Regions from separate parts of the Candidatus Methylopumilus universalis genome, predicted to be linked through region 1. Evidence: predicted binding sites of a transcription regulator. Region 1 holds the regulator's gene; each other region holds the start of a gene.
The links. Region 1 encodes sigma-54, which starts transcription at its own class of promoters, with help from an activator protein. Its sites were predicted from a motif close to TGGCACNNTTCCTGCT; they were not measured.
Positions count from the first base shown of each region.

Region 1 (10,085 bases):
TATAAACGAGGTGAGGGACTAAATAAAACAAAGTCTAAAAAAGTAAAATAAAAAAGTGCTTGTCCCAATTCTGTCCTTGTGAAGAGCAGGGACGTAATCCTATTAAATTAAAAATTAATATTTAGATTCTAAACATTAGTTCATTTCTTCTTAGAAATGGCAGAGTCCAGGGAGGATTGTAACGAGCAAGTATTGCGGGACCCTTCGGATCTATATTTCTTTTTTTCATTTCTTCATTAAGTAAATTTAACATCTCCGCATATTTTTTTTCCCTCACCAAACCAGAGAATGTAATCACTGCATATTTTTCTGATGGCACTTCGATAATTTTAACTTCTGGATTATTAGGCACAGGAAGAGTCTCTTTTGTAAATTGCTTTGGCATATTAAAGCTAACATACCAACCTTTTTCAGTTTCTTCAGAAATAACTGGTGCTGTCATATCAATTTTTTCTGCAGCATCACGACTAACCACTGGAGCTGTCATATCAATTTTTTTTGAGCCTTCATTCGTTTTATTATTTCCAAAAATAAAATCGGCTAACAAACGAAATCCTTTGCTCGATGCGCTATCAAATGTTCCATTAACAAGAACCTGAGCTATTAATTTAGGTTGGTACTCTCTAATCTCAAATGCATCTTTTTTTTCAATGCTGATAAATTCTGGTTCTTCAATCGCCATAGCATTAAAGCTTGTGATGAATAGAAGTACAATTGTAAAAATATTTAATCGCATTATGCTTATCCATTTAAAGTTATCAAATCACTAATTATTCTTGCTGCTTTTGGGGCCATCGTCAATCCATAACGATAGTGACCGACATTCAAGTATACATTATTGTATTTATGATGCTTTTCTATCATGGGCACATTATCTAGAGAGCCTGGCCTCAGACCGCTCCATTGATTTTCAATTTTGTAGTTTTTTAAAATAGGCATTAAAGATTCGGATTTCTGCTGAAGAGAATTTCTAGCCTCTTCTGTAATACCTTTGTCAAATCCAACGTCTTCTTTTGTGCTTCCTCCAAGAACAACCCCATCCTGTCTTTGCACCAAATAGAAATCATCTTTATAAAGGATGTATGGTAATTTCTCTTTAATAGCAGGATATTGAATAAGCTGCCCTCTAATAGGTCGAATTTTTGGCATCTCAATTTCATTTAAAACATTTGAGCTCCATGCCCCAGATGCCACAACATAACAATCTGCTTCCAAATTAATATTTTTTTCGATTTGAAGATGATGAATAAAATTATTTGAATCAGAAATGGGGCTAACTTTTTGATGCTCTATTATCACGACATTATTTTTAATTAAGTATTTTTTTAAGGCTTTTAATAAGCGAGGATTTCTAATTTGGGCAACATGCGGCAAAAGCAAGCATGATGTTTTTTCTATTTGAATTTGTTTAATTTCAATAGAATTTTTTTGACACCAATTCATCGCGAGATCTTTATCATGCTCATCATATATCAACATTCCCGACTCAGTCCATTCAGGGTCAATACCTGTATCTTTTTTTAAAATTTCAGAAAGTTGATGATAAAAATCAGCACTTCCAAAACAAAGATCATTGACGCTATCTTGATAGTTCCAGGGCAATAAAGGGGAGAGAATACCAGCCCCAGCCCACGAAGCCTCCTGGCCTATGGCATTCTGATCAATTAAAGTAACTTCGTATCCTTCTTTAATAAGAAAGAATGAAGTTATACATCCCACGATACCCCCACCAATGACAGCAACTTTTTTTGTCATACTTTATTTGCCAGTCAGCACGTATTTTTCTAAAGCGTTAAGTTTATTTGGAACACCTAACACAACAAGAACATCCCCTGAAGATAAAACAATGTCATCTCTAGGTTCTATATCTTCTAACATATTAGGACGCCTCAAATACTTAAGCTCTACATTAAGCATGGCGAATGGAATTTGATTAAGTTTCCATGAATGAATATGAGATTCTTTTGTAATTTCAATCGCATGAAGTCTCAATTGTGGCTCTGTCACTTCAGCTTCTGCGTCTGAGATACCGGCAAAATAACCTCTAAACATTTTATAACGCTCTTCTCTAAAAGATCGGATACGCTTTACGACTCGATTTAAAGGAACACCTAAGACAACTAATGCATGAGAGGCCAGCATTAAACTACCCTCTAAAATTTCTGGCACAACTTCACTGGCTCCTGCATTTCTAATCTCATCCATGTGTGTGTCATCGAGGGTCCTTACAATGACTGGTATATTTTTATATGTGTCTTGAATCACATGAAGCACTTTCATAGTGGCCCTAAAGTCAGCATAACTAATCACAAGTGCTTTAGCTGTTTTAATCCCTGCAGCGTCTAAAACAACTCTTCTACTTGCATCACCATACATCACATGCTCTCCTCCAGCTGATGCATCACTCACTCGCGTTGGATCGATATCAATCGCAATAAAAGGAATATTCTCTTCTTTCAAAAATCGCCCTAAATACTGCCCACTTCTTCCATAACCACACAAAATTACATGGTCTTTTAAAGTGCGGCCTATCGACTGGATCGCCTCAACCGTGTCAGAACTATTACGGTTATAGCTTTTTGATAAATAACGCGCTATACGGCCGTTATACTGAATAATAAATGGGGCTAAAATCATTGAAAGTAATGAAGCAGCTAGAATAATTTGGAAAGCATGGGCTCCTATGACGTGCTCTTCTCTGGCAAGGGCTAGTATCACAAAACTAAACTCTCCTGCTTGGGCCAATATAAGTCCCGTTCTAATACCTACCCCAATTTCATAATTAAACAATCGCGCAAGAGCCATAATCACAAACGCTTTGAATAAAATAAATCCTAAAGTAACTAAAATGATAAAACCGATATTCGAAGCAACTTGGTGAAGATTTAGCAGCATACCAATGCTAATAAAGAAGAGTCCTAATAAAATATCTCTAAAGGCTGCAATGTCTGATTCAACTTGATAACGATAGCGAGTTTCAGAAATGAGCATGCCGGCCATAAATGCTCCAATACCAAAAGATAATCCAGCCATTTTTGTAGCGAAAGAAAAAAGAAGGGTAATCATCAAGACATTCAAAATGAATAATTCACGTGACCTTTGGTTTGCTACCAAAGCAAACCAAGAGTTCATTAAAGGTCTACCAAATTTAAAAAGAATAGAAAGTAAAAAAATGGCCTTTAAAAGTGCCATTAAAAAAATAGTCCCAATATCATCTGATGAAGCCCCAAGCGCTGGGATCAATATTAAGATTGGAATAACGGCTATGTCTTGAAAGAGGAGAATACCAATGGCCAATCGACCATGTCTTGAATTTAAATCAACGCGCTCCATTAAAATTTTTGAGACAATTGCTGTTGATGACATAGTAATTGCACTGCCGATTACGAATGCTGAAGTTAAATGAAGTCCTAACCACCAGGCAAGACTAATAGAAGCAAATAAAGTAATAAGTACCTGTGCGCCCCCTAAGCCAAACAAGATACGTCGCATGGAATAAAGTTTAGGCAAGCTAAACTCAAGGCCAATACTGAACATCAAAAACACAATACCAAACTCAGCCACATGCCGACTAGACTCAGAATCAGGCAAAACACCAATCAAATGAGGCCCTAAAATTAATCCCACAACAAAATAGGCAATCATCGCGGGTAATTTTAAATATCGGAATAGCCCAACTAGTAAAACTGAGCTTACAAGTAAAATCAGGACCAGGGGAAGAGAGTCAAACATTCATTTATCCAATATTAATCAATAATTTTTAGGCTTAAAGCATATATAAACCCTTTTACACGAGTATCTATTACCCTCTACAATGTCATTATGACTAAGACATCATCCAAAAATACTCTTGAACGCGCTCGCCAAGTTCTTGAAATTGAAGCACAAGAAATCTTATCTTTAGCGAATAGACTTGATGATCATTTCGTCAACGCGGTTCAGCTCATTTTACATTGCGATGGCAGAGTTGTGGTGAGTGGAATGGGCAAATCGGGGCATATCGGAAGAAAACTAGCTTCTACTTTCGCAAGCACAGGGACGCCAAGCTTCTTTATGCATCCTGCAGAGGCTAGCCATGGTGATTTAGGGATGATTACATCTAATGATGTAGTTATTTTTCTATCAAATTCTGGTAAAAGTGATGAGCTTTTATCTATCCTGCCTGTCATTAAAAGAATCGGTGCAAAAATTATTTCAATTACAGGCAATACTGATTCTGAGCTTGCTAGGGAATCCGAAATTCATTTAAGCGCTCATGTGTCTCAAGAAGCTTGTCCTTTAGGGCTTTCTCCCACAGCTAGCTCCACAGCATCCCTTGCATTAGGAGATGCTTTAGCAATTTGTGTTCTTGATCAAAGAGCGTTTACCGCTGAAGATTTTGCGCGATCACATCCAGGTGGCAGTTTAGGCAAAAGACAAGTTGTTCGGGTAAAAGATATTATGAGAGAGGTCGATAAAGCGCCTTCAATCAAAGAAGATGCATTACTTTCTGATGCGATACTTGAGATATCCCTTAAGGGTTTAGGCTTTACAGCGATTGTAAATGCTCAATCCGAACCCATAGGTATATTTACTGACGGCGATTTAAGAAGGCAGCTTTCTAAAAAAGTAGATTATGAAAAACAGCCTATTAAAGAAATCATGAACAAAAACCCTAAGACAATATTTGATGATCAAATCATTATTGATGCAATCAACTTAATGGACCTCAATAAAATTAATGGCATTCTTGTAGTTAACAGAGAGAATAAATTAGTAGGGGCTTTTAATATGCATGATCTCTTTAAAGCGAAAGTCATTTAATGGATTCAACCCTAAAAGAGCGTGCAAAAAAAATCAAACTTGTTATTTTTGATGTTGATGGTGTTATGACGGATGGTTCTCTATTTATTGGGGATGACGGTCAAGAATATAAAATGTTCAATACTCAAGATGGTTTAGGCATGCGATTACTTAAAAAAAGTGGGGTTAAGCTTGCAATTATTACCGGCCGGAATTCAAATAGCGTCCTTATTCGTGCTGAAAATTTAGAGGTAGATTACTTTTACCAAGGCATTGCAGATAAAAAAGCAGCGTTTACTGACCTCGTTCAAAAGGCAGGATTAAAACCTGAAGAATGTGCATTTATGGGGGATGACATTGTAGATTTACCTCCTATGTTGCAATCAGGTTTGGCTATTACTGTTCCTGCAGGTCACGCTGAAGTTAAAAAAATTGCGCATCTTGTTACAGAAAAGATTGCTGGCTATGGCGCCGTTCGTGAGGCTTGTGATTTTATTATGAAGGCTCAAGGCACTTATGATGAAATCGTTGCACCTTACTTTAAATGATCAATCGCTTCTCTGTTTTATTTCCTATTTTTTTTGCTGCAATCTTAGCTTTTATATCTTACTGGGTTCAAGTTTCTGTTGAAAATGAAAGTGAAAAAAGAGGAAATAAACTAAGTAATAGCCCCGATTATTTTTTAACAAATTTCAAAACAATACAAACCGAATCAAATGGTTCTATTCATTTCATTTTATCTGCAAATGAAATGATGCATTTTGCTCAAGATGATACGACGCGGCTTAAAAAACCTCTTTTTATTAGATATAAAAATAATCTGCCTAGCTCAAAAATTGAAGGTGGAATTGGTCTTGTTTCGACCAACGGCGAAGAAGTGCAAATTATTGATAATGTAAAAGTGATTCGCCTCGAAACTGAAACAAAACCAAAAATGGAGCTTTTTACAGATCAATTGACTGTATTGCCAAATAAAGACCAAGCATTTACAAAAAGGCCTGTTCGTATTACTCAAGACCCCAAAACAGTCGTTAATGCAATTGGCATGAATTATGACAAAAAAAATGGAATAATGACGTTGTTAGGCAAAGTTCGTGTGCATTATGAAAAGCCTGTTAAAAAAACAAATTTAAACGTTCATCCAATTATTCAAAATAAGAATCTAAAAAAATAATGCGCTTATCTTTTTTAAAACCATTGTCACTGAAAATTATCTTTACTAGTTTATGCATCATCAGTATCAGCTCGTCTTACGTTTTTGCAGAAAAGGCGGACCGAGATAAGCCTATCGAGCTTGAATCTGACTCAATGACATCTGATGAGTCAAAGAATAAAAGTGTATATTCTGGCAATGTCATTTTGACACAAGGTACACTTCTTATTAAAGCTGATGAACTTACCATCCGAGAAGACAATCAAGGCTTTCAACATAGTACAAGTGTCGGCAACCCCACAACTTTTAAACAAAAACAAGAAGGTAAAAATGAATATATTGAAGGAAGCGCCCAGAGAATTGAATATGATGGCCGTATGGACAAAATTCATTTATATAGCAAAGCGTGGGTAAAAAAAGGTGGGGATGTCGTTCAAGGTGATTACATCATGTATGACGCAAATGCTGAATTTGCAAAAGCAATGTCAGGTAATACTAAAAATAAAGCAGGCGAGACTGTGCCGGGTGGCAGAACGCGTGCAATTATTCAGCCCAAGAAAAAAATACAGGAATAACAAGTCGCTATGAGTGAATTAGTCATTGAAAACCTTAAAAAAGCTTTTAAAAAAAGAACTGTCGTTCAAGATGTGTCTTTAACTATCAAAAGTGGTGAAATTGTAGGATTGCTGGGTCCCAATGGCGCTGGGAAAACAACAAGTTTTTATATGATCGTAGGACTAATCCCGACTGATCGAGGACGCATCTCGCTCGATGGTGCAAATATATCCAAAATGCCCATTCATAGTCGTGCAAAATTAGGTCTTTCTTACCTTCCTCAAGAGCCTTCGATCTTTAGAAAAATGACAGTGGCTGAAAATATTTTAGCCATTTTAGAATTACAAGAGTTAACGCGTGAAAAAATGAATGTAAGGCTTGAAGAGCTTTTGCAAGAATTAGGTATTGGTCATATTAGAAATAGTCCTGCAATTAGCCTTTCTGGGGGCGAAAGACGTCGCGTTGAAATTGCTAGATGCCTTGCTTCTGATCCCACATTTATTCTATTGGATGAACCTTTTGCAGGTATTGATCCAATTGCGGTCATTGATATTCAAAAAATCATTAAATATCTTGCCGAACAACAAATTGGGATTCTTATTACAGATCATAATGTTCGTGAAACTTTAGGCATTTGTGATCGCGCGTATATTGTAAATCAAGGGAAAATTCTCGCATCTGGCCTACCTAAAACTCTTGTTAACGATCAAAATGTCAAAGACGTTTATTTGGGTAAGGACTTTTATCTATAACTATTTAGATTAGCGCTATTTAAGCGATGAAACAAAATCTTCAATTTAAAGCGTCCCAGCACCTATCGCTTACCCCTCAACTCCAACAGTCTATTAAGCTTCTTCAGATGTCATCGGTAGAGCTTAATCAAGAACTTGAAATTCTTATTCAGCAGAACCCTTTAATTGAAATGCTTGAGGAAGACGAGGAAGATGGTAAAGATATTGTAGGAATTCCTCAGGAAGAAACTTCATTCGAAATTTTAAACGATCAAGAAATCCAAGAGCCGATTTATGAGCACGAAATTAATTGGGATGACGAATATGCAAAAGATAATAATTATGCCGATTCAAATGATTATCGAGAGTCTGCGGCACAAACTCTAAAACAATACCTTGAAGATATTTTTCACTTACTTCCAATTAGTGAAAAAGATCAAGCAATTATTTCTCTTCTAATAGATTCAATCAATGAAGACGGTTATTTAGAGGAGTCCCTTGATTACTTTTTAGCAAGCATTCCAAAGGAGTATGAAGTAAACATTGAAGAAATAGAATCTTTACTGAAATTACTTCAAAAACAAGCGCCTCCTGGAATTGGCGCAAGAGATCTGATTGAATGCTTGACGCTTCAGCTTGAAAGTAAAGAGGAAACTCCGATTCATATACTTTCTATTAAAGTTATTAAGAATCATCTCAATCTTCTAGCAGCTCGTGACTTTGTTAGGCTTAAAAAAATATTGGGCTGTGAAGATGAGTCACTCAGAGAAGTTCAAAAAGTGATTAAAAGTCTCAATCCAAAGCCTGGAAATATATTTTCCACTATTGAAAGTCATCACTTCATTCAACATGAAGTTAATGTAAAAAAAGTAAAGGCTAAATGGCAAGTTTCATTAAACGAACAAGCAATTCCAAAGCTCCGCTTAAATCATATTTATCGAGACTTAATGAAAAATTCAGAAGTTGATTCAACCCATCATTTATCTAATCAAATACAAGAAGCAAAATGGATTGTTAAAAATATACAACAGCGCTTTGTGACAATTCTTAAGGTTTCAGAAGCCATCATGAAACATCAAAAAGATTTTTTAGACTATGGTGAATCAATGATGAAGCCTCTTATTTTAAGAGAGATTGCTGAAGAAGTTGGTCTTCATGAATCCACGATTTCAAGAGTGACATCAAATAAATATATTAATACACCTCGAGGTATTTATGAGCTCAAATTCTTCTTTGGAAGTTCAATTGATAATACCTCAGGTAATGAACTTGCATCTACAGCAATTAGGGCTAAAATTAAAGAAGTTATTAAACAAGAAGATCCCAAAAAACCACTTTCAGATAACGAGATTGTTTTATTATTAAAGAGTCAGGATATTAATATCGCCCGCAGAACTGTTGCAAAATATAGAGAAATACTAAATATTGCTCCAACCAACCTTAGAAAAATTTTATAACACTAACCTTAAGGAAATAACATGAATATTCATTTAACCGGCCATCATTTAGAAATAACTCCGTCATTAAAGGAATATATTGAGACTAAATTAGCTAAAATTTTTCATCATTTTGATCATGTCATTGATGCAAAGGTCACACTCACAGTTAATAAACTAGAGCATATTGCAGAGGCTACCATTCATCTGCCAAAGAGTGATATTCATGCCGAGTGCAGAGGCGAAAATATGTACAATGCCATTGATTTACTATCGGATAAATTAGATCGTCAAGTCATTAAATATAAAGAACTACATAAAGACCACCACCGAGTAGAAGGTGGCTTAAAACATCAGCCGATCGAATAATGTATTTATCGAAATTTTTTAATTTAGCTCTATCAAAATCTAAACCCCCTGAAATTACAAAACATGTACATGGTGTTTTTGTTGAAATTAAAGGTAAGGGTATTCTAATTATTGGAAAATCAGGTATTGGTAAAAGCGAGGTAGCACTAAATTTAATTGATAGAGGCAACAAACTTATTGCTGATGATAGTGTTACATTTTATAAACAAGACAAAAATACACTCATAGGCCAAGCGCCATCACTCCTTAAAAATATAATGGAGGTGCGCAACTTAGGCATACTTGATATTAAAAAATTATTCGGTGATAGAAGTGTCATAAAAAAAGAAAAACTTTTTTTAGTAATTGAATTGAAATCATTCCAAAAAAAAAATGTCTATCCGAGACTGGCAATGAATATAAACACTTATAAGCTTTTTGATATTACCATTCCTAAGATTGAGCTTCCTGTAAATCAAACAAGACATATAAGTCTTTTAATTGAAACTGCAGTTAAAAACTATATATTGCTGAATAAAGGATCAAATACAACAGAGATTTTTTCACAAAAACTTAATCTTCAATTAAGTTTAGATCATTAATTATGGAAGTCATTATTATTTCAGGATTATCAGGCTCAGGCAAAAGCATTGCCCTAAATGCGCTCGAAGATAATGGCTTTTACTGTATTGACAATTTGCCCGTCACACTTTTGTCTAGTATTTCTCAACATCTTAATCATGAGCATCAGGATAAAGTTGCTATTAGCGTTGATATTAGAAGTATTGACATTGAAAAATTACCTTTTGTTATCAAAGAAATTGAGTCTTTATCAATTAAAACAAAGCTTATTTATTTGGAATCATCAACAGAGTCTATAGTAAGGCGTTTTGGTGAAACGAGACGCAGACATCCGCTAGCAAATGAAAAGCTATCTCTTGATGAAACTATAGAAAAAGAGCGCTCCATGCTCGCACCTTTGGCTGAAATTGGATACAAAATTGATACAAGTAATATGTCAGCCAATATATTGAAAAAGACGTTGAGTGAATTGACTCAGCTAAAAGAAGATCACTTGGC
Region 1 is NZ_CP040977.1:115,829-125,913, reverse strand. It holds gene FIT70_RS00690 (cyclic pyranopterin monophosphate synthase MoaC) at 1-51, shown strand, start outside; gene FIT70_RS00685 (SOUL family heme-binding protein) at 122-736, opposite strand; gene FIT70_RS00680 (NAD(P)/FAD-dependent oxidoreductase) at 742-1,755, opposite strand; gene FIT70_RS00675 (cation:proton antiporter) at 1,759-3,732, opposite strand; gene FIT70_RS00670 (KpsF/GutQ family sugar-phosphate isomerase) at 3,823-4,803, shown strand; gene FIT70_RS00665 (KdsC family phosphatase) at 4,803-5,330, shown strand; gene lptC (LPS export ABC transporter periplasmic protein LptC) at 5,327-5,956, shown strand; gene lptA (lipopolysaccharide transport periplasmic protein LptA) at 5,956-6,510, shown strand; gene lptB (LPS export ABC transporter ATP-binding protein) at 6,520-7,242, shown strand; gene rpoN (RNA polymerase factor sigma-54) at 7,269-8,678, shown strand; gene hpf (ribosome hibernation-promoting factor, HPF/YfiA family) at 8,700-9,026, shown strand; gene FIT70_RS00635 (hypothetical protein) at 9,026-9,607, shown strand; gene rapZ (RNase adapter RapZ) at 9,610-10,085, shown strand, end outside.

Region 2 (10,085 bases), 200 kb from region 1:
AGCGATAATAATTTAACGCCTTTTTTATTGGCATGTTGATCTCGTGCTCGCGCATAATCTTTTTCAATATCAAGAATATATTGATCTTTTTGTTCAGGTGTCAAAAGAGATTGCATTACAGCCACAGACCTCGACGCATCAGGCACATAAATCACGGGTCCATCATAATGTGGCGCAATTTTAACAGCTGTATGCGCGCGTGAGGTTGTCGCACCACCAATCAGAAGAGGTGTTTTTAACCCTCTAAAATGAGGGTCACGCTGCATTTCTTTTGCAACGTGTGTCATTTCTTCTAATGATGGTGTAATGAGTCCTGACAAACCAATAATATCGACATTCTCTTTTTTAGCCATTTCTAAAATTTCAGAGCACGGCACCATCACACCCATATTAATGACTTCAAAGTTATTGCATTGCAAGACGACTGACACAATATTTTTACCAATGTCGTGAACATCACCTTTAACTGTGGCAATAAGCATCTTGCCTTTAGGTTTTGAGACCACACCAGTTCTTTTTTCTTCTAATTTTTTTTCTTCTTCGATAAAAGGAACAAGATGTGCTACAGCTTGTTTCATCACGCGCGCTGATTTCACCACTTGAGGTAAAAACATTTTGCCTTGTGCAAACAAATCACCCACCACATTCATACCATCCATCAAGGGACCTTCAATCACATGAATCGGTCGCCCATTTTTTTGCATGGCTTCCAACCTTGCTTCTTCAGTATCTTCTACAATGAAATCTGTAATACCATGGACCAACGCATATGCAAGTTTTTTATTGACAGTAATTGGCTCTGTCTCTGTGCCTCTCCAATTAAGTGTTTGAACTTCTTTTTTACTTCCTTTTAAAGTCCCTGCAATTTCGATCATTCTTTCTGTGGCATCAATTCTTCGATTAAGCACAACGTCTTCGACACGCTCTTTAAGTTCAGGATCAAGATCATCATAGACACCCATCATGCCTGCATTGACAATCCCCATCGATAATCCAGCTTTGATCGCGTGATATAAAAAAACCGTGTGAATCGCTTCGCGAGCTGCATCATTCCCTCTAAAACTGAAACTGACGTTGGATACACCGCCTGAAATTTTTGCATGAGGGAGATTTTCTTTAATCCATCTTGTGGCATTAATAAAATCTACTGCGTAATTATTATGTTCTTCAATACCTGTTGCGATCGCAAAAATATTAGGGTCGAAAATAATATCTTCGGGCGGAAAATTAATTTTTGAAATTAATAAGTCATAGGCGCGTTTACAAATTTCTGTTTTTCTTTCGAATGTGTCCGCTTGTCCTTTTTCATCAAAAGCCATCACGATCACTGCTGTACCATATCGTCGACATAATGTGGCTTGGCGAATAAATTCAGCTTCACCTTCTTTTAACGAAATTGAATTTACAATCGCTTTGCCTTGAACACATTGAAGACCTGCTTCAATGACATCCCATTTCGATGAATCAATCATGATAGGGATACGCGCAATATCTGGTTCGGATGCGACGAGATTTAAGAAATGCTTCATGGCTTTTACAGCATCAAGCATACCTTCATCCATATTGATATCAATAATTTGCGCTCCATTTTCAACTTGCTGGCGCGCTACTGATAAAGCTTCATCATATTTTTCGTTAATGATTAAATTCGCAAATGCTTTTGAACCTGTCACATTGGTTCGCTCACCCACATTCACAAATAATGAATCGTCTTTAATTAAAAAGGATTCGAGACCTGAAAGTCTTGTGACTGTTTCAACGGTTGGCACTTCTCTAGGTTTGATATTTTTTATTTCATCTGCAATGGCTCTGATATGTTCAGGCGTGGTGCCACAACAACCGCCTGCAATATTGACAAAACCACTTGTTGCGAACTCTTTAATTAAAGATGAGGTATCTTTAGGCTTCTCATCAAAACCTGTGTCCGACATCGGATTAGGTAGGCCTGCATTCGGGTAAATACAAATGTAGGTATCTGCGATATTCGACAATTCTTCTGCATAAGGCCTCATGAGCGCTGCCCCTAATGCACAATTAAGACCAATCGTCATCGGTTTTGCATGGCGAACTGAATTCCAAAATGCTGCGACTGTTTGGCCAGATAAAATACGGCCTGATGCATCAGTCACGGTACCTGACAACATAATAGGTAAGCGCATTTTATTTTCTTCGAAATAGGTTTCGATCGCAAAAAGTGCTGCCTTGCAATTTAGGGTATCAAAAATTGTTTCGACGAGAAGGATATCGACGCCGCCTTCAACCAACGCTTTGACTTGATTGAAATAACTATTTTTTAATTCTTCAAATGTAATGTTCCTTGCTGCAGGATCGTTTACATCTGGTGAGATCGATGCAGTTTTGGGTGTAGGGCCAACAGCCCCTGCTACAAATCTTGGTTTATCTTTCGTTGAAAATTTGTCTACCGCTTGGCGCGCTAATTTGGCAGACGCCACGTTCATTTCATATGCTAAATCTGACATTGCATAATCATCTTGCGCTATTTCTGTTGCACCAAAAGTATTCGTTTCAATAATGTCAGAGCCTGCTTCCAAGTATGCTTCGTGAATACTTTGAATAATTTGAGGTTGAGTAAGGCTTAATAACTCGTTATTGCCTTTAAGAAATAATTCACGTTTACCTTCTGGCCCTGAAAATTTTGCAAAACGACCCTCATCTCCACCGCGGTAATCTTCTTCGGTAAGTTTATGTTGTTGGATCATGGTGCCCATTGCGCCATCCAGCAATAAAATACGCTCGGCTAAGAGTTTTCTCAGTATTTTTTCTTGATCAGTCATGAAGTCCTGTGGCATTGAATTTTTAGAGATGTATTAGGCATTATTAATAGCCTAAAGTGTAGCAAGAAACCAAAAGGTCATTATTTTTTACGTGCTTCAATCTCGAATAGTTTCTTTTCTAGTTCTTCTAATTTTTGGCGCGTACGTTTTAGAACTTCCGTTTGAACATCAAACTCTTCACGGGTGACAAGCTCCATTTTAGTGAACATGCCCTTTAATAGTGCATCGATATTCTTTTCGATGTCAGGCATGGGTGAATCCTTTACTATCTCTCTGATTTTATTAGATATTTCGTTTAATTTTTCATTATTTAGCATGATAAATTTCCTTTTGATTCAAGAGTTTATCAGATTTAAACCCACATTAAGTGCATATTAGCTCTTTGCTATCTATGGTGATGTTTACTAACTCATTGATTTTAATATAATAAGTAAGTTGGCACGGAAATTGCTTTTATTATTGTGTGAATATAAAAATAACTAATCACATTATTTTCAGGAAATTTTTACTTAAAGGAGTTTTAAAAATGCGTAAATCGCTTATTACAACAGCAGTGTTAGGAGCTCTTGCAGCGCCTTCATTTGTTTTTGCAGCTGACGCTGCACCTGCATCTGATTTTACGGCTTCATATAATGTAGGACTTTTTAGTCAATACATTTTCCGTGGATTGACCCAAACAAATAACAAACCTGCGCTTCAAGGTGGTTTTGATGTAAACCATAAAAGCGGTCTTTATATTGGTGGCTGGGCTTCAAACGTGAGCTGGTTAAGGGATAACCAAGGTTATGTTACTAATGGTGGTGTTTACTCATCTGGTGGGTCTCTGGAAATTGATATCTATGGCGGATTTAAAACCGACGTTAAAGGTATAGGTATTGATTTAGGCGCTCTACAATACTATTACCCTGGAGCTCATAATCAACTCTATGATAAAGCGAATACCACAGAATTATATGGGGCATTATCGTATGGTTGGCTCCAAGCAAAAGTCTCCGGTGTGGTTTCGAAAGACGCTTGGGGATTTGGTAAAAAATATAACGTTAATAGCGGTGGTGACGATGAAAGAGGTACTTATTATGCCGAGCTCAACGCCAATATTCCTCTAGCAGATACAGGCCTTACAGCCCTAATCCATGTGGGTCGCCAGGAGTTTAATCAGGCAAAAATAGATAGCGCTTCTCCAGATGCAAGTTATACGGACTGGAAACTTGGGCTTACAAAAGGATTTGACGGTGGCTTAAATATCGGTGCTTTCTATACTGATACTAATATAAGTACAGCTAATGCCGCGGCTAACTGGACTTATGCCAACAAAAATATCGGTGATAGCACAGGTACAGTATTTGTACAAAAAACGTTCTAAAAATAATAATTAAGACAAGGGCCTAAGGCCAAGGCCCTTTCTTGATTTTTTTAAACCTCAAGGGGAATTAACATGAAATTTGTAACAGCAATCATCAAGCCTTTTAAGCTAGATGAAGTTCGTGAAGCTCTCTCCTCCATTGGAGTTCAGGGAATCACAGTGACCGAAGTCAAAGGATTTGGTCGTCAAAAAGGCCATACGGAACTTTATCGCGGCGCCGAATATGTCATCGATTTTTTACCTAAAGTAAAAATCGAAGCAGCCATCCCAAATAAATTACTCAAACGTGCAGTTGAAGTGATTCAAAAGTCAGCGCTCACCGGCAAAATTGGTGACGGCAAAATTTTTGTGATGGAACTCGAAGAAGTTTATCGCATACGAACCGGTGAAGCCGGGGAGGACGCTCTTTAATCAGAGGAATAAAATTATGAAAAAACTATTATCAACTTTCGCATTAATTAGCTTCTTATGCATAAACTTTTTAGGCATGACAAGTGTAAGTTTTGCTGATGAAGCAACTTCAGTAAAAGCGAGTGATGCTGTGACTTTAGTAGCAGACGCAACTCCCGCTGAAAAACCTGCTGAAGCAAAAGATGAACCTCCTGCACCGACGCCTAACAAAGGTGACACTGCATGGATGATCATGGCTACGATTCTGGTGACCTTAATGGTGATTCCAGGTTTAGCACTCTTCTATGGTGGATTAGTCAGATCAAAAAATATGTTATCTGTACTCATGCAAACTTTCGTTGTGTTTTCACTCATGGGTGTTTTATGGGCGATCTATGGATACAGCGTTGCATTTACAGGCGGCAGTCCATTTTATGGTGGCTTCAGTAAGTTATTTTTAAGTGGTATCACACCAGATTCAGTGGGTGCTACTTTTAGCAAAGGTGTAGTGATTCCTGAATTTATCTTTGTAGCTTTCCAATTACCTTTCGCGGCTATTACGCCCGCTTTAATTATTGGTGCATTTGCTGAGCGTATGAAATTTTCAGCGGTACTTTTATTCTTAATCATTTGGTTCACATTTGCATACTTACCGATGGCACACATGGTGTGGTATTGGGACGGTCCAGATGCAATCACTGATGCTAAATCATTAGAAACAGTCATTGGAAATGCAGGCTGGTTATGGGCTAAAGGTGCACTCGATTTTGCTGGTGGCACAGTGGTTCATATTAATGCCGGTATCGCAGCCCTTGTAGCCGCTCTTATGGTGGGTAAAAGAATTGGATATGGCAAGGAAGCTATGCCTCCGCACAGTCTTACATTAACCATGGTGGGTGCATCTTTACTATGGGTGGGTTGGTTTGGTTTCAATGCAGGTTCAAATCTTGAAGCGACAGGATTAGCAGCATTAGCTTTCGTAAATACTATGCTTGCAACGGCTGCTGCAACACTTTCCTGGATCGCATTTGAATGGATCTTAAAATCAAAACCATCTATGTTAGGTGCAGCATCAGGCGCAGTTGCTGGTCTTGTAGCCATTACTCCAGCATGTGGATTTGTGGGCCCAATAGGCGCGCTTGTTATAGGTGCAGGTGTATCTCCAATCTGCTTATTCTTCGTATCTAAAGTTAAAAAGGCTTTTGGTTACGACGATACACTTGATGTTTTTGGTGTGCACGGTGTGGGTGGTATCTTCGGTGCAATTATGACCGGTGTATTCGTAAGCCCAGCATTAGGTGGTACCGGTGTTTATGATTATGTTGCAAATAAAGTAGGTGAGTTTGATATGCATACGCAAGTCATGTCTCAACTATGGGCAGTGGGTACAGCCGTTGTGGTATCAGCAACTGTATCTTATGTTGCTTTAAAACTTATAGATATGACGATTGGTTTACGTGTGAAACCAGATGCTGAGCGTGAAGGCTTAGACATTGCTGAGCACGGTGAACAGGCATATCACAAATAAAATATCCTGAAAGTAGTTACTTCTCAAGGGCGCTTTTTAAGCGCCCTTTTTTTATCCATAAAATTGAATCGCTTAAAGTTATAATAGAGACTATGTTTAAAAAGTTTTCTTTTTTCAATCGAGCATTTCTTAGAAATGCTTTTTTACTTATTTTAAGCCCCAAGCTTTTTTTTAATCACGGGCACATTCCACCAAAGAACCATAAAATCCCAAATCGCTTTTTTGGATTAAGCCTTACTATTGAAGATTTAATTGAAGACCCAATAGGTGTCGTTGAAATGTGTCGTCAGCATAAAATTCGTGATGTAACGCTTCTTATTCCATCCAATCGTATCAGTGAATTTAGTGCGACATTTATGGATGACCTCATTGGGCACGATATTAAATTTAATCTCAAATTAGTGCTGATAAATGAGGAAGATATCTATCTGCAATGGCGAGAGCTTTTAGATCTTACATTGCTAGGCTATCAAGCTCACATTTCATCCATTGAAATCGAAATGACGGGCTTTACTCAGAAAGCATTACATACGTTCTTAAATATCTGGACCATGACGTTTAACATTGCGAGACTGAAAAAGATTAAAGTCGCAGGCCCTTCTATTCCTTCATTTAGCCCTTTCTTTAATGACATGGTATTTAAGCTTTTAAAAGACAAATATCAACTACCTGATATTCATACGATCAATTTAACGAATGAAATGGATAAAGAGCCCGAGCTCATTTATTCAAATTTCTTGATTCCTAAATTAGGTAAGCTTTTTAAATTCAATCTCATAAAAAAATTAGCGCTCGTTCAAAGAATTGCGGAAAGTTTTAACATCAAAACCATTTATGGAACGATTGAATTAAAGCGTCATGAAATTACTTCTTACACACTACGAGCGATTTCTTTACTGATTGCATCAGGCCGACTCACTAAACTATATGTGCCTTACAGGAATGCCGAAGGTATTCTTTTTCTAGTGGATCGTATGGAGGGCATGACTTATCTAGGCTCTTTATTTCATGATGCATCTTTTGAAATTCATCACTTCAAAAATGAGAAAGAACAAATGCATGCCATATGGGCGCGAGATGATAAGACCTTAAATCCAGAGAATTTTTATCATATTGAAGATATCTACTCTGCTAAAATATTTGATAGTCATGGTGACATCATTGATCGTAATGAATTCAAAATTACAGATACGCCCATCTACCTTGTCTGGAGATCGATCGACCCTATTACCTTCATTGATACACCAAAAGCCTTAGATCTTAATGTCACCAATATCATGGCCCTATCATGAAAATCATGAGGTCTAATTCATTACCTGTTCCGTGTATTTAATATAGATGCAGCCTATAGTTTGTCCAATGCATCTTGAATGCAGATTGTTAACCCTCATAGGAGAAATATTATGTGGACAACTCCAGCAGCTACAGAAATGCGTTTTGGCTTTGAAGTGACTATGTACGTAATGAACAAGTAATTGTTCGTTAACTACGGTTACATAAAAAAGGAAGCTTTATAGCTTCCTTTTTTTTATTTGGAAGCTTCCTCAATACGATTGCGTTTCATGGCAAATTCTTGCGTCGCAATTGGGAATACATAATCCTTAGGGAGTAATGCCCAAATTTTTCCCTGTTGTTTCATGGAGCCTGCTTTCCGTCCAGCATCATCGCCAGTCCCCCAATAGAAATCTGCACGAACACCACCTCGAATTGCCCCGCCTGTGTCCTGAGCGATCATCAAGCGATCGAGGGGCTCATTCGTATTAGGTTGAGTTGTGGATAAGAAAATAGGTGCGCCTAATGGAATAAATTTAGGATCGATCGCAACACTTCGCTCGGCTTCGATCGACACTCCTAAAGCGCCGATCGGTCCTGGTAAGTCACTTGGTAATTTTCTAAAAAATACATAGCTTGCATTAACATTTAAAAAATCTTTAAGTTTAACAATATTTTTTTTCGCCCAATTTTTAATGCCTTCCATTGAAGCTTCAGCCATAGTGATTTCTTTTTTCTGAATGAGCACTGAACCAATCGCTTTAAATGGATATCCATTTTGGTCGGCATACCCAATTTGCATGGCTTCCCCATTATCAAAATGAATAATACCTGATCCTTGAATCTCTAAAAAGAATGCCTCCACAGGGTCTTCTACCCAAACAATCTCATTGCCAGCTAAAGGAGAGCCTTTTCCATCAATCTCAGCTCTTGATAAATAAGGCACTAATTTGTTTCCCACTAATTTTCCGCGCAAACGTTTTGATTTAAGTTCTGGATATACCTCACTCAGATCCACAGTAATTAAATCTTTAGGTGTTGTGTAGAGAGGGATTTTGTAATTTGACGTTTTAACCTTACTACCTTTTAAGATAGGCTGATAATAACCAGTAATAATACCGGTTTCGGAGCCATCCATATTACTTGCAGTATAGACATTAAAATAGTTTTTAAAATAGTTTTTAATGTTTTCATCACTTGGCTCTTTGATGTCGTCCGCAAAATCACATACTTTTTTCCAGGCATCTTTTTGTTTTAATGCAGAACAACTTCTAAGCCATGCCGTCCAGGCAGGAAGTAAATTGTCACTTTGAAATGAAGATTCAATCACACTCCAATCTGACTTTTTTAAGAGTCCATACTCAGGAATTTTTGCGAGATCTTCTTTTTCAGTTTTAATTTTTGGGCAGTCACAATTAGATTTTGTAACAGAAACTTTTTCTCCCTTATATGGGGTCTCTGCGCATGAGACAAGAAATAAAGTAAGTAAGAATATAATGAAATGTCTCATTTAATGGAGCGTCCTTGGCATCGATAAAATAAACATAGGAATTTCTGCATCAAATGCAGTGCCATCTTCGGACACCATCTGATAACTGCCATGCATGGAGCCTACAGGTGTATTAAGTTCAGTACCACTTGTATAAGTATAGGATTCATGCGGTTGAATAAGAGGCTGTTCACCGACCACACCTAAGCCTTTCACTTCAAAAGTTTCTTCATTGGCATCTGTAATAATCCAATGACGGCTCACAAGTTGCGCTGGAACTAGTCCATCATTGCTTATTGTAACGGTGTAATTAAAAAAGTACCGGTTATGCTCAATACTAGATTTTTCTTCTACAAAATGGGTTTCAACATTAATACGAATCGCATGTAATTTTGTAGATCCCATGATATTAGGAAATCATACCTTGCGACGGGGAGCTTGGTGATGCTGAATATAATTTCTTAGCCATGCGTCCTGCAAGATATGCTTCGCGTCCAGCTTCAATAGCTTTTTTCATAGCACTTGCCATCATGATTGGATCATTCGCACTTGCAATTGCTGTATTCATAAGGACACCTTCGCAACCTAATTCCATAGCAATCGCTGCATCTGAAGCGGTACCGACACCTGCATCGACTAAAACTGGGACTTTTGCATGCTCAATAATAATTTGTAAATTCCATGGATTTAAAATCCCCATGCCAGAACCAATGAGAGAAGCCAAAGGCATGATGGCACAGCACCCAATATTTTCTAGTTCTTTTGCCACGATCGGATCGTCTGATGTGTATACCATCACATCAAAACCTTCTTTGATCAAGACTTCTGCAGCTTTTAAAGTTTCAATCACATTGGGATAAAGTGTTTTAGGGTCGCCTAAAACTTCTAACTTAACAAGCGTATGGCCATCTAATAATTCACGCGCCAAACGAAGCGTTCTTACTGCATCATCGGCTGAATAACATCCGGCCGTATTAGGAAGATAGGTAAAACGATTGGGCGGGACAAAATCAAGAAGGGAGGGTTCACCTTCATTTTGACCAATATTAGTTCGACGAATCGCAACTGTAATAATTTCCGCACCACTCGCATCAATCGCGAGCCTTGTTTCCTCAAAGTTTTTATACTTACCAGTGCCAACCAATAGTCGTGATTGGTAACTTTTACCTGCGATGAAGAGTGAATCTTTTTTTTGTATCATCTTAACCACCACCTACCGCGCCCACAATTTCTAATTGGTCGCCATCT
Region 2 is NZ_CP040977.1:1,220,658-1,230,742, forward strand. It holds gene metH (methionine synthase) at 1-2,795, opposite strand, end outside; gene FIT70_RS06455 (accessory factor UbiK family protein) at 2,876-3,112, opposite strand; gene FIT70_RS06460 (TorF family putative porin) at 3,322-4,158, shown strand; gene glnK (P-II family nitrogen regulator) at 4,231-4,569, shown strand; gene FIT70_RS06470 (ammonium transporter) at 4,586-6,076, shown strand; gene FIT70_RS06475 (hypothetical protein) at 6,169-7,368, shown strand; gene pqqA (pyrroloquinoline quinone precursor peptide PqqA) at 7,480-7,551, shown strand; gene mltA (murein transglycosylase A) at 7,605-8,858, opposite strand; gene apaG (Co2+/Mg2+ efflux protein ApaG) at 8,859-9,242, opposite strand; gene FIT70_RS06495 (thiazole synthase) at 9,247-10,038, opposite strand; gene thiS (sulfur carrier protein ThiS) at 10,040-10,085, opposite strand, start outside.
Region 2: a site for sigma-54 is predicted at 3,232-3,247, ahead of FIT70_RS06460 (TorF family putative porin). Genes of this name have one in related genera too.

Region 3 (10,085 bases), 260 kb from region 1:
CAAAAGGGCCTGCAAAATGAAGGGCATTTTTCATCACCACCCAGTTATAACCCCAGATAAGGCACAAAAGCATGAGAGCTAAAAAAGCCATCAGGCCTTGATTTTTTTTAAGAAGCATTTTTATACTTGTTTAATATAGTGACATTATTATAAAGTGTATCTTTAAGATCTTAAGCTTTTCAAAAAAAGGTGATTTATGAAAACAGCCGCTCAACTTATTGCTGATAAAAAGCATAAAGAAGTCATTAGCATTGCTCCTAATCGTCCGGTGATTGATGCGCTCATTATCTTAGCTGAATATAAGATTGGTGCTCTCATTGTGATGGATCAAGACAAAATGGTTGGGATTTTTTCAGAGCGTGATTACGCGCGTGAAGTTGTTCTGAAAGGCAAATCATCTAAAGTCACTACCATTCAAGAAGTGATGACTAAAAATGTACTTGTGGGACAAGGTAAAGATACTTTTGAAAAAGCCATGACGCTTATGACCGAAAATCATATTCGTCACTTGCCGATCACGGATGGCCAAAAAGTCATTGGTATGTTGTCTTTGGGCGATGTAGCTAAAGAAATGATTGTGTATCAAAAAAATCTAATTAAAGAACTCGAAGCTTACGTCAAACAATAATTGCCCTTAAAAATTGGGTTCGTTTTGTAAAATGCCGCTTTTTAAATTTTTGTCAGAACAAATATCAACGTTACTGACAGAAATAAAATTATTTTTCGATTTTTAATTCTTTAACTTTTCGGGTTAAAGTATTTCTCCCTAAGCCTAACATTTCAGCTGCCTCAATGCGTCTTCCTTTTGTAAACAAAAGTGCTTCTTCAATTAGGATCTTTTCGAAGGTTTGATTTAAGTGCGTCAGAATATCTTTCTGATCTTTGTTCAATGCTAATTGCACTTCTTGTTTAAGTGCATCTTTCCAATTAGCTGACACTTCTTTATACATATCATTATTTCTGAGTTCGGGTGGCAAATCTTTGATGTCAATATTTTGACCTGGGGCCATGACCGTTAACCAATGACAGACATTTTCAAGCTGACGCACGTTGCCACTCCAATGAAGGTGCGATAAATAACTTAAGGTATCTTCAGATAAAATTTTTGTTTCGACACCTAGTTGCTGTGCGCTTTGTTGTAAAAAGTGACGGGCTAAATCTGGAACGTCTTCTGCGCGCTCTCTTAAGGCAGGTAAACGTAAACGAATGACATTAAGTCTATGAAATAAATCTTCGCGGAAGAGTCCTGCTTTAACTCTTTCTTCCATATCTTGGTGAGTCGCTGCAATCACACGCACATTAACTTTAATTGGATTATGCCCACCGACACGATAAAACTGACCATCACTTAAAACACGTAAAAGTCTTGTTTGAAGATCAGCTGGCATATCACCAATCTCATCTAAAAAAAGTGTACCGCCATCTGCTTGTTCAAAACGACCTTTGCGCAAAGCTTGCGCTCCTGTAAATGCACCGCGCTCATGGCCAAAAAGTTCAGACTCTAATAAATCTTTTGGAATAGCGGCTGTATTAATCGCGATAAAAGGTTTATCTGCACGAGGGGAATGTTTATGAAGTGCACTTGCAACTAACTCTTTACCACTACCTGATTCACCATTAATAAGAACCGTAGCGTGAGAGCGGCTCAGTCGTCCGATCGCACGAAAAACTTCTTGCATCGATGGCGCATGTCCAATCATTTCGGTTGAGTTTTCAAATAAGACTTCTTGATTCGTTTGCTTTAAAGATTCATCAATCGCACGATGAATAATTTCAATCGCTTGATCGACATCAAAAGGTTTAGCTAAATATTCAAACGCTCCTCCTTGAAATGCGGCGACCGCACTTTCCAAATCAGAATAAGCTGTCATGATGATCACTGGTATATGTGCATATTTTTCTTTGATCACTTGAAGGAGTTCTAAGCCTGAGCCTTGCGGCATTCTAATATCACTCACAATCACTTGCGGCTCTTCATCTTTGATGGCACCAAGTGCCTCTTTAATCGAACTAAATGTTTTAAAATTTAAGTCAGTTCGTGCGAGTGCTTTTTCAAATACCCATCGAATGGATTTGTCATCGTCGATAATCCAAATTGCTTTCATAGTGAAGATCCTTGTGATTCTTGATTGTGAATAGAAATGTCTTTTACATCTAAATCTTTTATCGGTAATAAAATTGTGAATGTTGTTTGTCCTGGCTCACTCTTACACTCAATCATCCCCTGGTGCTGACTGACATAAGTTTGCGCTAGTGATAGTCCGAGTCCTGAGCCCCCTTCGCGGCCGGAGACGAGCGGATAAAATATTTTGTCGCGAATACCTGCAGGGATGCCAGGTCCGTTATCAATAATGTCGAGTTTAATACCGACACGGTATCGTTTTTTAGCAAGCATGATTTGACGTTCAGCTCTCGTTTTAAAAATGATTAACCCTTGTTGTTGTTTTTCATGCATCGCTTGAACGGCATTCCGCGCAATATTAAGCACTGCCTGAATTAATTTTTCTCGGTCTCCAACAATGTCAGGTAGACTCGTATCGTAATCACGCTGAATTTTTATTTCATCGGGCGATTCAGCTAGCAACAAACTTCGCACGCGCTCCAAAACCTCATGAATATTTGTCGGTTCATATTTAGGCTTTTGATGAGGAACAAGCAGTCGATCCATAAGCGACTGCAAACGATCCGCTTCTTTAATAATGACTTGTGTATATTCTTTTAGTGAAACGTCAGGGAGTTCATGCTCTAGAAGTTGAGCGGCTCCTCTTAAGCCACCCAATGGATTTCTAATTTCATGCGCTAAATTACGAATCAATTCTGAGTTCGCTTGTTGTTGAATCAACATGCGTTCTTCTTTTGCAATTCTTAATTGTTGATCCATTTGTTGGAACTCAAGAATGTATCTGATCGACCCAGTTTGAATAGGTGTAATGGTGCATGTCACAGAATAAGACTGATGCTTTAAGGTGGTAATCAAAAACTCATGTTCACGATAAGGTGTGTCACTATTTAAAGCTTGGCTGATGGCTAATTTTAAAATATCAGAATGAGGAAATGCCTCGTCCAGTGCCATCTTGTAAATATGTTTAGCACTGAGTCCAAATAAAATCTCGGCCGATGGGTTCATATACAAAATATGACCCTCAATATCACATAGCAATACCGCACTTGCTAAGTGTTCAATCCCCTTAAGCTCTGGGGTTAAGGATGGCATAGTGGTTTTTTTCATGAATTTTCCATTTTCATTTATATAACAAGCAAAACTCGAGCCAACTTTGACAGATGGTCTTAAGGCCTATTTACGAGGATGCATGAGTATATTGTAAGGAATATTAAGAGGTAATGCACTAAAATAGTGCATATATGGATTTAGCCCAAAATGAAGGCACAAAAAAAGACGGCTATCAAAGCCGTCTTTTTAATTGTTTCAATGAATTAGCAGCTGTAATACATGCCGAATTCAATTGGATGCGGTGTCATGCGCATCTTAGTAACTTCTTCCATCTTAAGATCGATATAACTATTGATCCAGTCATCGGTAAATACACCACCGCGTGTTAAGAACTCGCGATCTTTATCTAAATACTCAAGCGCTTGTTCAAGAGATGAACATACTGTCGGTACTTGCGCATCTTCTTCAGGTGTTAAATGGTACAAGTCTTTTGTAGCGGGCTCACCTGGGTGAATCTTATTTTGAATACCATCTAGACCTGCCATCATCAATGCGCTGAATGCAAGATATGGATTCGCTATTGGATCAGGGAATCGCGCTTCGATACGACGCGCTTTGTCACCTTCCACGAATGGAATACGAATGGATGCTGAACGATTCTTCGCAGAGTACGCTAATTTCACTGGGGCCTCAAAGCCTGGTACTAAACGTTTATATGAGTTCGTACCTGGATTAGTAATCGCATTGAGTGCACGCGCATGTTTAATCACGCCACCAATATAGAACAATGCGAGCTCACTTAAACCTGCGTAGCCTGAGCCCGCAAATAAGTTTTTACCATCTTTCCAAATCGATTGATGTACATGCATACCTGAGCCGTTATCACCTACGATAGGTTTTGGCATGAATGTCGCTGTTTTGCCATAGTTATGTGCAGTGTTTAACACCACGTATTTAAGAAGTTGTGTCCAATCGGCACGCTGTGTGAGTGTGCTAAATTTAGTACCAATTTCACATTGGCCTGCGGTTGCGACTTCATGGTGATGCACTTCAACGGGAACGCCCATCGCTTCTAATGTGATCGACATTGCTGAACGCACATCTTGAAGTGAGTCCACGGGTGGTACTGGGAAGTAACCGCCTTTCACGCCTGGACGGTGGCCAGTATTGCCGCCTTCATGCTGAGTGGCTGAGTCCCATGCACCTTCTTCTGAATTAATTTTAACGTGACATCCGTCCATACCTTGAGACCAAGTGATGGAATCAAAAATAAAGAATTCGGGCTCTGGGCCAAAGTAAGCTGTGTCACCTATACCTGTTGATTTTAAATAAGCTTCTGCACGACGCGCTAAGCTTCGTGGACAACGCTCATAACCTTTACCGTCTGTTGGATCTACGACATCGCATGTCAGGATAAGCGTTGGCTCTTCCATAAATGGATCGATATTTGCCGTATCTGGATCTGGCATGAGCAACATGTCAGAGGCCTGAATACCCTTCCAACCTGAAATCGATGAACCATCGAATGCGTGACCTTGTTTAAATTTATCTTCATCAAAAGCTGAGACAGGCACGCTGACGTGCTGTTCTTTGCCTCTCGTATCCGTGAATCTAAAGTCCACGAATTTAACGTTGTTATCTTTAATCTTTTTCATTACATCAGCGATTGCCATTTCATTCTCCTAAAAGCTTCAATTGTGATTCAAACTGTTGTTCATTAATACATTTCAACATATTAATAGTAAGCATAAATTGTGCCAATCGAATAATGTCATAAGCCCATGGTATTACTGGAGATTTAAAAGAGAAATGTTAAAAATTGCACCAAAAAAATGCATATATGAGTTTTATGCACTTATAAAGTGCATAAATGAGTTTGATGGCAGTTTTTTAAAAAACACTTATACTCAAAACCTTAATTAAATCGATGTGATAGCGCTCTATGACTGATCTTAAAAAACATTTTGCCGTGATTGGTAATCCAATTCATCACAGCCTATCTCCTCAAATTCATGCAGCGTTTGCTAAAGAAACTGGGCTAGATATTGATTACGAAGCTGTTCTGTCGCCTCTCGATCAGTTTAAAAATACAATGCATCAGCTCATCCAACAAAAATTCACTGGGGCAAATGTCACGTTGCCTTTTAAAAAAGAAGCCTACCAATTAGCAACCACACATTCCAGTCACGCGAGAATCGCTGAAGCGGTCAACACGCTCGAATTTAAGGAAGATGAAATCATTGGCCACAATACTGACGGCATAGGATTAGTAAGAGATCTCGAAAAAAATCTCAATACTCAGTTAAAACATAAGAAAATTTTACTCATTGGCGCGGGTGGTGCGGCAGAAGGTGTGATTTACTCCCTCTTAGAAAAAACACCATCTGAATTAACGCTTACCAATCGTACGATTGAAAAATCAAACGTGATTCAAAATAAAATGGATGTGCATGCAAAAAGTTTTGATGTGAATTTAAACGTCACTGAAACTCTAAAATGTCCGCATCAATATTTTGATGTCATTATCAATGCAACCTCAGCAAGCTTAAGCAATGCTGAGCTTCATATGGATCCAAAAGTTTTTCATGAAGGCTGTTTAGCCTACGACATGATGTATGGCAAAGAAACATCCTATATTAGAAAAGCTATATCACAAGGGTCTAAAACATCAGATGGTCTAGGTATGTTGGTTGAACAAGCGGCAGAAGCTTTTTTTATTTGGCATCACATTCAACCCACAACAAAATCTGTCATTGAATCTTTAAGATCACATTAATTGCCGCAAAGATTAAAAAATTTATTTTGGAACCATCGCTCTTTTAAAGGAAAGATTGCATCCGTCTTATTTCTTTTGTTTTTTTTCTATCAGCTTTGGATTTTACTTCACATTATTTTGTGGACGGTTATTAATCCAGGTGAAAGTGCTTTCATGGAAACAAGACTCGAACACCTTCAAAAGAAAGATGAAAAAGCAACCCTTCGTCATCAATGGGTGAATTACAACCAAATCTCGATCAACATTAAACAAGCTGTGATTGCAGCCGAGGATGCCAAGTTTATTGACCATGAAGGTTTTGATTGGGAGGGTATTGAAAAAGCTTACGAAAAAAATAAGCAACGTAAAAAAATTGTAGCGGGAGGTTCCACTATCAGTCAGCAACTTGCTAAAAACTTATTCTTATCCAATCAAAGAACGCCTTGGCGAAAAGCAGAAGAAACAATTATCACGCTCATGCTTGAAACGATTTTAAGTAAGCAAAGAATCTTAGAAATTTATTTGAATGTGATTGAGTGGGGGAGTAATGTCTATGGAATTGAAGCCGCATCCCTTCGTTATTTTTCGTCTCATGCAAGAGATTTGAATAGTTTTCAGTCGGCTAAGTTAGCTTCTATGATTCCCAATCCTAAATATTATGAGCGTCATCAAGATGCTTCAGGATTGATTGAGCGAAGCGGGATCATCTTATCGCGAATGAATGCGATTCAAGTGCCGTAATTTATTTTAAGTAAGGCTTTAGATATTTACCCGTGTAACTCTTCTTGTTATTAGTAACTTCTTCAGGTGTGCCTTCCGCAATAATTTCACCACCACCATCCCCACCTTCAGGGCCTAAATCGATCACCCAGTCTGCGGTTTTAATCACATCTAAATTATGTTCAATGATGACAATAGTATTCCCTGCATCACGAAGCTTATGAATCACATCAAGTAATAATTGAATATCGGCAAAATGAAGTCCAGTGGTGGGCTCATCTAAGATATACAGTGTGCGGCCCGTATCACGTTTTGAAAGTTCTAAAGCCAATTTAACGCGCTGTGCTTCACCGCCTGAGAGTGTCGTCGCATTTTGACCGAGAGTGATATAACCTAAACCGACTTCAATGAGGGTACGTAATTTTTTTTCAACTGCAGGAATCGCATTAAAAAATTGATGGGCTTGTTCAACCGTCATCGATAAAACTTCATGGATGTTTTTACCTTTAAATTGAATCTCTAAAGTTTCACGGTTATAACGCTTCCCTTGGCAAATATCACAAGGAACATAGACGTCTGGTAAGAAATGCATTTCCACTTTGATCACCCCATCCCCCTCACAGGCTTCGCATCGACCACCCTTGACGTTAAATGAGAAACGACCGGGGCCGTAACCTCGGTTTCGGCTTTCATTCAATTGTGCAAAAAGTTCTCGCGTAGGGGTAAAGAGCCCTGTGTAGGTCGCAGGATTCGATCTAGGTGTTCTTCCAATCGGACTTTGATCAACATCAACAACCTTATCAAAAAAATCTAATCCTTTAATCGATGCATGCTCAGCAGGCTCAGTATGGCTGCCATATAAATGATGTGCGACGGCACGATAAAGCGTGTCATTGATGAGAGAAGACTTGCCACTACCTGACACACCTGTAACACAAGTGAGGAGCCCAATCGGTAATTTAAGATGCACATTTTTTAAATTATTTCCCTTGGCACCTTTTAACTCTAACCATTTCAAAGTGCGTGGCAATAGGCGTTTATTTTTATATTTGATTTCTTTACGACCACTAATATATTGACCTGTCAGTGACTTAGGATGTTTGGCAATCATCCTAGGTGTGCCTTCAGCCACGATATAACCCCCATGTTCACCTGCACCCGGACCAATGTCGACGACATGATCAGCGCTCATAATCGCATCTTGATCGTGCTCAACGACGATCACAGTATTACCTAAATCGCGCAATCTCTTTAAAGTTTCAAGTAAGCGGTCGTTATCACGTTGATGAAGCCCAATGGATGGCTCGTCTAACACATACATCACGCCCGTTAAACCACTTCCAATTTGTGAAGCTAGACGAATACGTTGTGCCTCACCCCCTGACAAGGTTTCGGCTGATCGAGAAAGCGATAAATAATCTAAACCGACATTCACTAAAAACTTTAAGCGACTGGTAATTTCATAAATGATTTTTTCAGCGATGGTTTTTTTAGCCCCTTTAAGTTTCAGCGACTCAAAAAAATGCACCGTTTCTTTTAAAGGGGTATTGCATATTTCGTGAATATTTTTTTTACCCACTTTGACATGTCTTGCTTCAATACGTAAACGTGAACCCTCACATGAAGGACAGGTTTGCATATTCAAATATTTTGCGAGTTCATCACGCACGGTCCCTGAATCGGTTTCGTGATAACGACGTTTTAAATTATTTAAGATACCTTCAAAGCTATGCATCTTTTTGTTAATTTGACCGCGCTCATTGAGATAAGAAAAACTAATCTGCTCACTCCCGCTGCCATTCAAAATGATGTCTTGAATTTTTTCTGCCAACTCTTCAAAGACTGTTTCTAAATCAAATTGGTAATGCTCACTTAAGGATTGAAGGAGTTGGAAATAAAATTGATTGCGCTTATCCCAGCCTTTAATAGCCCCTGATGCAAGAGACAAATGTGGAAAAGCTACCACGCGTTTGGGATCAAAGAAATTAATATTACCAAGCCCGTCACACTCAGGACAAGCTCCCATCGGATTATTAAATGAGAAAATACGCGGCTCTAATTCTTCTAAAGAGTAATCGCATAAAGGACATGCAAATTTTGCAGAGAATAGATGCGATTTATTGGTATCCATTTCAATCGCAATCATTTTGCCATCAGCAAGCCTTAATGCAGTTTCAGTCGACTCTGTGATGCGCTGTTTAATTTCTGGGTTAATTTTAATGCGATCAACGACTACATCCACCTGATGCTTTTTAGTTTTGGTGAGTTTTGGTAGAGCATCAATTTCATAAATCTCACCATCAATACGTAAACGAATAAATCCTTGTGCTTTTAAATCTTCAAATAAATCTTGTTGCTCGCCCTTTCGACTATTGACGATGGGGGCTAACAACATAATTTTTGTATCATTGGGCAGAGCCAATAATGTATCCACCATTTCGGATACCGTTTGTGATTCTAGAGTATGTGCGTGCGTCGGACATTCAGGCTCACCCGCTCTGGCATAAAGAAGTCTTAAGTAATCATGAATTTCAGTGACCGTACCTACAGTGGAGCGAGGGTTATGTGAAGTCGATTTTTGTTCGATGGAAATGGCAGGGGATAAACCTTCGATTAAATCCACATCTGGTTTATTCATGCGCTCTAAGAATTGACGTGCATAAGCCGATAAAGACTCCACGTATCTACGCTGTCCTTCAGCATATAGCGTATCAAAAGCCAAGGATGATTTGCCGGAACCGGATAGGCCTGTAATCACAATCAATTTATTGCGTGGTAAATCGAGTGAAATATTTTTTAAATTATGGGTTCTAGCCCCGCGAATCTTAATCGTATCCATGCAACTTAAGCTTTTTAAAGGTAACCTGCTAATATACGAAATTATTCGAAAATAAGAAATATCTAATTCAAGTTTATGAAGATAGAACAAGGTATGACCCCGCTCGAAATTCGATCCAGCTTAAGTTTGGCATCGATCTACGGCTTAAGAATGTTAGGCATGTTTTTAATCCTGCCTATTTTTGCTATTTACGCGGAAGGTTTGCCCGGAAGCCCCTCGGCTTTTCAGGTAGGTCTTGCCCTAGGGGCTTATGGTTTAACCCAAGCTCTCTTTCAATTGCCCTTCGGTATGCTGTCTGACCGTTATGGACGCAAAAACATTATCTATATTGGCCTACTTTTATTCGCTTTAGGCTCTTTTGTTTCAGGTTACTCAGACGATATCAATATCATTATTTTAGGCCGTGCGATTCAAGGGGCAGGAGCTATTTCAGCAGCAATTACAGCGCTTGTAGCAGATTTAACAAGGGATGAACATCGCACCAAAGCGATGGCCATGATTGGAGCCACGATTGGTATTACTTTTGCCTTGTCTTTAATGGGCGCTCCAGTATTAAATCGCCTCATAGGTGTGCCTGGTATTTTTATGCTGACAGGTTT
Region 3 is NZ_CP040977.1:1,160,680-1,170,764, forward strand. It holds gene FIT70_RS06145 (DMT family transporter) at 1-118, opposite strand, end outside; gene FIT70_RS06150 (CBS domain-containing protein) at 197-628, shown strand; gene ntrC (nitrogen regulation protein NR(I)) at 717-2,105, opposite strand; gene glnL (nitrogen regulation protein NR(II)) at 2,102-3,229, opposite strand; gene glnA (type I glutamate--ammonia ligase) at 3,436-4,845, opposite strand; gene aroE (shikimate dehydrogenase) at 5,115-5,948, shown strand; gene mtgA (monofunctional biosynthetic peptidoglycan transglycosylase) at 5,949-6,668, shown strand; gene uvrA (excinuclease ABC subunit UvrA) at 6,670-9,486, opposite strand; gene FIT70_RS06185 (MFS transporter) at 9,562-10,085, shown strand, end outside.
Region 3: a site for sigma-54 is predicted at 3,257-3,272, ahead of glnL (nitrogen regulation protein NR(II)). Genes of this name have one in related genera too.